3 regions of the Pseudobutyrivibrio sp. UC1225 genome follow, and region 1 is predicted to be linked to each of the others. Evidence: predicted binding sites of a transcription regulator. Region 1 holds the regulator's gene; each other region holds the start of a gene.
What was found. Region 1 encodes HrcA, which represses chaperone genes, less so after heat shock. Its sites were predicted from a motif close to TGTTAGCACTCNNNNNNNNNGAGTGCTAACA; they were not measured.
Positions count from the first base shown of each region.

Region 2: BMZ41_RS10685 (Hsp20/alpha crystallin family protein) is a predicted target of HrcA. The motif match lies at 1,717-1,747, and genes of this name have one in related genera.
Region 3: htpG (molecular chaperone HtpG) is a predicted target of HrcA. The motif match lies at 2,166-2,196, and genes of this name have one in related genera.

Region 1 is NZ_FOVQ01000001.1:359,361-362,648, reverse strand. It holds gene lepA (translation elongation factor 4) at 1-751, opposite strand, end outside; gene hrcA (heat-inducible transcriptional repressor HrcA) at 951-2,000, shown strand; gene grpE (nucleotide exchange factor GrpE) at 2,012-2,617, shown strand; gene dnaK (molecular chaperone DnaK) at 2,644-3,288, shown strand, end outside.
Region 2 is NZ_FOVQ01000008.1:51,558-54,845, reverse strand. It holds gene thiH (2-iminoacetate synthase ThiH) at 1-36, shown strand, start outside; gene thiC (phosphomethylpyrimidine synthase ThiC) at 66-1,373, shown strand; gene BMZ41_RS10690 (cysteine-rich small domain-containing protein) at 1,420-1,692, shown strand; gene BMZ41_RS10685 (Hsp20/alpha crystallin family protein) at 1,892-2,332, shown strand; gene BMZ41_RS10680 (hypothetical protein) at 2,420-2,626, opposite strand; gene BMZ41_RS10675 (hypothetical protein) at 2,784-3,288, opposite strand, start outside.
Region 3 is NZ_FOVQ01000004.1:27,557-30,844, forward strand. It holds gene htpG (molecular chaperone HtpG) at 59-2,011, opposite strand; gene BMZ41_RS06685 (DUF6465 family protein) at 2,279-2,734, opposite strand; gene BMZ41_RS06690 (peptidylprolyl isomerase) at 2,896-3,288, opposite strand, start outside.

The sequences.
Region 1 (3,288 bases):
CACAAGGAATGAACTGACCAGCGCCAAAGTAGCCAACTTCAACAACGTCGAATTCAGCATTTGTTGCCATCATGCGAACTTTATCGCCAACCTTAAGAGTACCTTCTTTAACTCGGCAGAATACGATAACACCCTTGTAAGGATCGTAAAGGGAGTCGAAGATAAGTGCCTGAAGAGGAGCTTTTACATCCCCCTTAGGTGCTGGAAGCTGATGAACTATTGCTTCAAGTACATCGTGAATATTAAGACCTGTCTTAGCGGAAATCTGAGGAGCATCCTGAGCCTCAAGACCGATAATGTCCTCAATTTCTTCTATAACATGTTCTGGATCTGCAGATGGTAAGTCAATCTTATTGATAACAGGGATAACATCAAGGTCGTGATCTAATGCAAGATAAACATTTGCAAGAGTCTGAGCCTCGATACCCTGAGCTGCATCTACAACAAGAATAGCCCCATCGCAAGCTGCAAGGGAGCGGGAAACTTCATAATTAAAATCTACGTGACCAGGAGTGTCGATAAGATTAAAGATATACTCCTGACCATCATCGGCTTTGTAAATAATACGGACGGCCTGAGACTTGATTGTGATTCCACGCTCACGCTCAAGGTCCATATTATCAAGAACCTGTGCCTGCATCTCTCTGTCGGTAAGAGTTCCAGTCATCTGTATAATACGATCAGCAAGAGTAGACTTGCCGTGATCGATATGTGCTACTATACAAAAATTTCTAATTTTACTCTGATCCATAAATTCCTCTTCTTATTTAATATTCTTAGCTTTGACTAGTTTATCATGTTTGGCTTTATTTATCTATTTATAAATCTAAAAAAAATCTAAAGTCAGTTGACAAAAGGATAGGGTAGGTGTAAATTAACATCAGAAAATGATTAGCACTCCAATTTGATGAGTGCTAACAATCAAAGGCGGTTGTGAGTGAGGTGAATGTATGGCAGATACAGAGCTTGATGAGAGAAAAGTTAAGATTCTAAATGCTATTATCAAAAATTATTTAGAAACAGGAGAGCCAGTTGGTTCACGTACCATTTCTAAATATACAGATTTAAATCTAAGCTCGGCTACCATTCGTAATGAGATGTCAGATCTTGAGGATTTAGGATATATCGTTCAGCCTCACACATCTGCAGGACGAATTCCTTCTGACAAGGGTTACAGATTTTATGTTAACAATCTGATAGCTTCCAAAGATAAAGAAGTTTCAGATATGAAGGAATGGATGATTGAACGAGAAGAGAAGATGGAGACTCTTCTTAAAAACGTGGCAAAGGTTTTGGCTACTAATACACAGTATGCTACATTGATTTCTGCTCCATCAGTTGTTTCGAACAGATTGAAGTTCGTACAGCTTTCAGCAGTTGATGAAAATCAGTTGCTTTCTGTTGTAGTTATGGATGGAAATATTGTAAAGAATAAAATCATTCAAATTGACAAGCCACTTGATAATGAGACATTACTTAAGCTAAATATGCTTTTGAACACAAATCTTAATGGTCTAGCCGTTGATCAGATTAATCTAGCGCTTATTACCAGATTAAAGGATCAGGCGGGAATTCATGATGAGATAGTTTCTCAGGTACTTGATACTGTAGCAGAGACCATTACAGAAGATGAAGATTTACAGGTTTACACCTCGGGTGCGACTAACATCTTCAAATACCCAGAGCTTTCAGATTCAAAGAAAGCATCTGAGCTTTTAGATACCTTCGAAGAAAAGCAGTCGTTGATAGAGCTTCTCGCAGAGAATGCTTCTGATGAGGAGACAGGCATTCAGGTATACATCGGTGATGAATCACCAATATCTACCATGAAGGATTGCTCAATTGTTACAGCAACATACGAACTTGGAGACGGAGTTAAAGGAACAATTGGTATTGTAGGTCCAAAACGAATGGATTACGAAAATGTTGTTGATAATATAAAAAGTCTCAAGGGACAGCTTGATAAGCTGCTCCGTAATGAGAAGAAAAATGATAGTTAGGAGATTTCTTAATGGCAGAGAATAAAATGGAAGAGTTTTCTACAGAAGAAGCAGTTAAGGAAGCTGTAGAGAACGCTGAAGAAATGAAAGAGGAAGCTGCGGCTGAGAATACAGAAGAGGCAGCTGAGGCTAAGGGTTCTGAGAAAGAATCTAAGAAGGGCTTCAAGAAAAAGGAAAAGAAAAAAGACAAAAGAGACGAGCAAATCGAACAGCTTAATGACAGAGTAATGCGTCAGATGGCAGAATTTGAAAACTTCAGACGCAGAACTGAAGTTGAAAAGTCTCAGATGTTTGCAACAGGTGCAAAGAGCATCGTAGAAAAGATTCTTCCTGTAGTAGATAACTTCGAAAGAGGTCTTGCTACAGTTGAGGAAGGAGCAGATCCATTTGCAGATGGAATGCTCATGATATATAAGCAATTACTTACAACTCTTGATGAGGCAGGAGTTAAGCCAATCGAGGCTGTAGGACAGGAATTCAATCCAGATTTCCACAACGCAGTAATGCATGTTGAGGATGAGGAAGTTGGCGAGAACATCGTCGTAGAAGAATTCCAGAAGGGCTATATGTACAATGACACTGTAGTCCGTCATTCAATGGTAAAGGTAGCAAACTAAGGAAATTATTTAGGAGGATATAAATCATGGGAAAGATTATTGGTATCGATTTAGGAACAACTAACAGCTGTGTTGCTGTTATGGAAGGTGGAAAGCCTACTGTTATCGCAAATACAGAGGGTGCTAGAACAACACCATCTATCGTAGCATTTACAAAGACAGGTGAGAGACTTGTTGGTGAGCCAGCAAAGCGTCAGGCTGTTACAAACGCTGAGAAGACTATCGCTTCTATCAAGAGAGATATGGGCACAGATAATGGTCGTATCATCGACGATAAGAAGTACTCTCCACAGCAGATTTCAGCTATGATTCTTCAGAAGCTTAAGAGCGATGCTGAGAGCTACTTAAATGAGAAGGTTACAGAGGCAGTTATCACTGTTCCTGCATACTTCAACGATGCTCAGCGTCAGGCTACAAAGGATGCTGGTAAGATTGCAGGTCTTGATGTAAAGCGTATCATCAACGAGCCTACAGCAGCTGCACTTGCTTATGGTCTTGATAACGAGCAGGAGCAGAAGATTATGGTATACGATCTTGGTGGTGGTACATTTGATGTATCTATCATCGAAATCGGTGATGGCGTTATTGAGGTTCTCGCTACAGCTGGTAACAACAGACTTGGTGGTGATGACTTTGATCAGAAGATTACAGATTGGATGCTTGCTGAGTTT
Region 2 (3,288 bases), on a different contig from region 1:
CAGCCAGTATTTAATGACTACGTATATGTAGGATAAAATTAGATTTTTTTATAAAGGAGATTATAATGAGCAATTACACAACACAGATGGATGCAGCAAGACAGGGGATTATTACACCAGAGATGAAGCAGGTGGCTTTGAAGGAATATCGCACACCTGAGGAGATTCGTGATTTGGTAGCAAAGGGACAGGTTGCCATCCCTGCAAATAAGCATCACAAATGCATTAATCCAGAGGGCGTAGGCAGCATGCTTCGCACAAAGATTAATGTAAACCTTGGTGTTTCTCGCGATTGCAAGGATTACAATATAGAAATGGAAAAGGTTATGGCGGCAGTAGACATGGGTGCAGAAGCAATCATGGATTTATCCAGCCATGGCAACACACAGCCATTTAGACAGAAGCTTGTGGCAGAATGCTCAGCTATGCTTGGAACAGTTCCAATCTACGACAGTGTCATTCACTATCAGAGAGACCTTGCCACACTTACAGCAAAGGATTTCATTGATGTGGTTCGTCTTCACGCTGAGGATGGCGTGGATTTTGTTACACTTCACTGCGGAATTACAAGAAAGACAATTGAGCAGATCAAAAAGCATAAGCGTAAAATGAATATTGTCAGCCGTGGTGGTTCACTTGTGTTTGCATGGATGACAATGACTGGAGAGGAGAATCCTTTCTACGAATATTATGATGAGATTCTTGAAATCTGTCGTGAGCATGATGTCACAATTTCTCTTGGTGATGCCTGTCGCCCAGGATGTCTTGCAGATGCATCAGATGTATGTCAAATTGAGGAGCTTGTTCGCCTTGGAGAGCTTACAAAGCGAGCATGGGAGAAGGATGTTCAGGTAATGGTAGAAGGACCAGGACATATGCCGATGGATGAAATCGCTGCAAATATGAAGATTCAACAGAAGATTTGTATGGGGGCACCTTTCTATGTACTTGGACCTCTTGTTACTGATATTGCACCGGGCTACGATCACATCACATCCGCTATAGGTGGCGCAATTGCGGCTCAAAATGGTGCAGCTTTCCTCTGCTATGTCACTCCAGCGGAGCATCTTGCACTTCCAAATGTTGATGATGTTAAGCAGGGAATTATTGCTTCAAAGATTGCAGCTCATGCAGCAGATATTGCAAAAAAGATTCCACATGCCATGGACATTGATAATAAGATGGCAGAAGCTCGTCAGGTTTTTGATTGGGATATGCAGTGGGAGTGCTCGCTGGATCCAGAGACAGCCAAAGCTATCAGAGCAGACCGCTCACCAGAGTTTGATGACACCTGTTCTATGTGTGGCAAATTTTGCGCAGTTCGTAGCATGAATAAGGCTCTTTCAGGTGAGTACATTGATATTTTAGGATAGTGTTGTTATCATGGGTGCAGAGTATAAATTATATAGGGAGCACCCAATGGAACATTATAAGTTTATTCAAAATACAGAATGTGAATATTTTCCATGTCACAAAACTGATAAACCAGAGGACTTTAACTGCTTGTTCTGTTATTGTCCTCTTTATTGCCTTGGGGATAAGTGCGGTGGAAATTTTAAATTTACAGAGTCAGGTATAAAATCCTGTGTTGACTGTCTTCGTCCTCATATTCGTGAGAACTACAGCGAGATTACAGGACAGCTTGGTGATGTGATGAAGCTGATTGAAAAGGATAAATCAGACAATTTATAAACTAAATATTAAATAATTATAAAATATTAGCACTCTCTATTGACGAGTGCTAATAACGGGTGTATAACATAGTTACAACAAGGGAAGGAAAAAAGAAATGCTTCCCAAACCAACCTGGCTGAACAGGAGATAAGAATCCTGTGGCAGCAACGTAACCGGGATTAAAACTATATTTCATATATAAGAGGAGGTAGTAATTATGTTAATGCCTAGTATTTTATCAAATGATTTTATGGATGATTTCTTCGGAGTACCACGTATGACAGGATTTGGTCACCACTACGACAATGATTTCGCAAGAATGATGACCACAGATGTTAAAGAAAATGAGAATGACTACACTGTAGATATGAATCTTCCAGGATTTGCAAAAGAAGATATCAAGGCTGAGTTGAAGGATGGTTATCTTACAATTAAGGCTGAGACAAATCAGAACAATGATGAGCAGGATGATGATGGAAAATACATCCGCCGCGAGCGTTACACAGGTTCATGCTCAAGAAGCTTCTATGTAGGTGACAATGTAACACAGGAAGACATTCATGCAGCCTTTAAGGACGGTGTACTTACACTTAGCATTCCTAAGAAAGAAGCCTTACCTGAAAAAGAGGAGACAAAATATATAGCAATTGAGGGATAGTTAATCATTTCCCTGGATTTGAATAAAATTAAGGGCATCCAGATTTCTGGATGCCCGATTTTTTCTAACAATACTATCAAATATTTATTAAGTGATAAAGAATAAGTAAAAAGCCTGTGCCCAAAGTGCTACGATAACAGCAACACTTAAGATGATTGCACCAATTGCTCTTGTAAGGCAGTGAGAATCTTCAATCTCAGCTGATCTCTTTGCATATGCTACGCTTGATACAATGTAATTTAAGAAAAATAATGTAACTGCAGTAAAAATAACTAATACGATAAGGTTTAACATTTCTGATATCTCCTATAAAAAACAATTCCTTAAGTCCGAAAGGTATTTTACAGGGTCAGAGATGATTGCACAATAGTTATAATTACCATAAAATATTCAAAACGCACAAATTACTATAACGATTTTGTACAAGATTGCCAACAAGCCTTCCTATCATCTACTTATTCAGATAATCGAAAGTCCCTAAATCATAGTGTTTAGAGTACATATCCTCCAAAGACTCAATCGCAAGAGAACCGCTAAACAAAAGCTTATCAAAGGAATGATTAAACTCTCCCTTGAGGTAGTCGTGGTAACTCATGTATGCGAAGACTTCCATAATAGATGCATTTGACTTATAGATAGTACTCAAATCAATGATATCTATATTAGGAAGATAGGTGTTTGTGTTCAGAGAAAAGGCTCTGACAGAAACGATAGGTCTTTCTTCTGTACTGCTGGCATGCAGGGTGGCAGCAACTTTAACTGCCTCAGCATTTCCACCGCCTACGACACAGCTTCCAATTTCCTGGAAAGTGTTAGGGGTATCTGCTACAAAATAGTTGTCATAGTCCTGAAAGGACAAAACATTTCCTGCTTTTTTTTCATGATGTTCAGCAACACTCAAATTAAATTTTTCTGCGGCACTGGCAATTTTCTGAAGTTTGCTAAAGAGAGTCATA
Region 3 (3,288 bases), on a different contig from region 1:
ATCCGTCTGCCGTTATAGTTTTTTGCAAGTGCAAAACCACTAATTATTGCAACATATTTTACTTTGTGAGCAGCATCATAATCTTGTTTGAACGAGCTACGAACTCTGTCATTGCCTCTGGCGAAAGAGGTGCGTTAGCAAGCTTAGCAAGATCATAAAGCTGAGCTGCAAAGGTAGGAACATTCTCAGAATCCTTGTTATTAAGAATGTACTGAACAAGGTCGTTGTTTGCATTAAGTACAAGTGTCTCTGATGCAGAACCGAACATGTTCATATCCATGCCACCCATAGCGTACATTCTCATCATATCCTGCATACGACGGCTCTCCTCTGATACTGTAAGCATAGAAGAAAGATCCTTGTTCTTAAACTTCTCAACCTTAACCTCGAGACCTTCATTGTTAAGTGCCTTGCGGAATACATCTGTAAGTGTCTCTGTCTCAGTCTTAAGCTCGTCCTCTGATGTCTCCTCAACCATAGTGTCAGTAACATCAGCATCGATACGACAGAACTTGTAGTTCTCATTGCGCTGCTCAAGCTGTGTGATGAATGAGGTATCAATAGCGTGGTCGAGAATGACTGCATTCATTCCCTGCTCCTTGAACATATTTACATACTGAGACTGCTGCTGAAGATCAGTTACATAATAAACTGTCTTTCTTGTATCTTCTGGCTCTTTTGTGTCATCAGTATCCTTTGCATCTTCTACAACTTCTGCCTCTACAGTCTCACCATTTTCATCTGTAGCCTTCTCTTCATCTTCCTTAACTAGAAGCTCTGGAAGTGTAGTGTATTTATCGTTGATGTCCTTGAATAAGATGTAGTCGTTCATCTTATCGCAGAACTTTGTATCCTTTAAGCAACCAAACTTAATGAATGGAGCGATATCGTCCCAATACTTCTCATAAGATTCCTTATCAGTCTTGCACATACCTGTGAGCTTGTCTGCAACCTTCTTTGTGATGTACTCAGAAATCTTTGTAACGAAACCATCATTCTGAAGAGCAGAACGTGATACGTTAAGTGGAAGATCTGGACAATCGATAACACCCTTAAGAAGCATTAAGAACTCTGGAATAACTTCCTTAATGTTATCAGCGATGAATACCTGATTGTTGTATAGCTTGATTGTACCTTCGATAGAATCGTACTCTGTATTAATCTTAGGGAAGTATAAAATACCCTTGAGATTGAATGGATAATCCATGTTAAGGTGAATCCAGAAAAGTGGCTCCTTATAGTCATGGAAGACATCTCTATAGAATGCCTTGTAATCATCATCTGTGCACTCTGATGGAGACTTTGTCCAAAGTGGCTGTGTCTCGTTAAGAGGTGTAGGCTCGATTACATTTCCGTCATCATCCTTCTTTGGCTCCTCGCCCTTCTTTGAAAGATAAATCTCTGTAGGCATGAATGAACAGTACTTTGTGATTACTTCTCTTGCTCTGTATTCATTTGCAAACTCGAGGCAATCTTCATTTAAGAATAAAGTAATCTTTGTTCCTACCTGATCCCATTCACCATCGCCCATCTCGAACTCTGTGCCGCCATCACATTCCCAGTGAACTGGAGTAGCACCTTCCTTGTATGAAAGTGTATCGATGTGAACCTCATCAGCAACCATAAATGCAGAATAAAAACCGAGACCAAAGTGACCAATAATCTGATCTGAATCTGCCTTATCTTTGTACTTCTCAAGGAAGTCTGTAGCACCTGAAAATGCAATCTGATTGATGTACTCATCTACCTCTTCAGATGTCATTCCTAGACCGTTATCGATGAAGGTAAGTGTCTTGTCCTCAGGGCTAACGATGACCTGAATCTTTGCCTTGTAATCAAGTGGAAGAGAATACTCTCCCATCATATCTAACTTCTTTAACTTTGTGATTGCATCACAACCATTTGAAATAAGCTCTCTATAAAAAATATCGTGATCACTGTATAACCACTTCTTAATTACTGGAAAAATATTCTCACTTGTAATTGATAAACTACCTTTTTTATTACTCATTATCCTCACTCCTTCTCTAATCCGCTGTTACGCCAACAAGCCTTAGTGTTTTTTCATTCGACTAACATGTCTCATTCAAAAACCTAAGAGCTTGTTCGCTACAGCTATTCGCTAGAAATTATGATAATACTACGTATACGAGAAGTCAATAAAAAATTAGCACTCTACGGATAAGAGTGCTAATAACGTGTGCAACGGGTAAAAAAAGAGCTGTATCGTATATACGATACAGCTCTACGCTACGTCATAAATAAATAAAACAAAATCTTAAAGCTCTACTGATCCCACGCTATCTTTATTAGCTACGTAATAAATTTTGCGCTCTTCTGGTTTGATATAAATGTTTAACTCTTCAAGAGTCTTACCCTTGTAATCCTTCTTGAACTGTGCCTGTGCTTTCTTTAAGCACTCAGCCTCTGTAAACTCACGATCCTGATACTGAACAACTGCTGTTGTTGCAACTGCTTTTTTCTTTGTTGTAGCTTTCTTAGTTGTTGCCTTTTTTGCGGTTGTCTTTTTAGCTGTTGTTTTCTTTGCAGCTGTCTTCTTTGCAGGAGCCTTCTTAGCGGCTGCTGCTTTCTTTGTTGCTACTTCTTTCTTAACTTCGTCAACGACCTTCTTTGTTGTCGCTGGTGCACTAGCTACTGCAGTCTTAACAGTTGTAGCTGCAGATGCTGCAGACTTCTTTACATCATCAACTGTAACCTTTGCATTTGTTACCATTTTTCACCCTCCTATTTGAGCAATAAAAGTTTTTGTTTTTTATTTAGTTAGTATTATAGTCATTCTTCTATTTAAATGCTAGTCTATTATGAAAATTTTCTACCAATTTAACAATAAAAAACAAATTATAAAATGGATTTAATACAAATTGCACTTATAATTTATAAATATTTATTTAATGTTTCAAAAAAAGTTGCACTTGTAAGTTCAGAAACGTCATCCGTAAATACGATATTGTCCCAAAGATTTGTATTCATATTTGAGAAATTTTTCTCCTCTAAATCTTTCACAATATCTTCCAAAACTTGCTGTCTTCTTTTCTCAATAATGACCTCTTTATTTGCCTCTGATAATTCCTCATTGTACTTATCCAAGCACTGGAAAAAATAATAGCCACCATCAGCAGAAATCGCAGTAGAAACTTCGTCTGTATCAAGATTAAAAACGACTTCATCAATCTCTTTTGAATACTCTCCACGAGCAAAGGTAACCTGATATGAATCAAGCTCTGTATATGTGGATGCAAGACGCTCAAAGGTATATCCATAATCAAT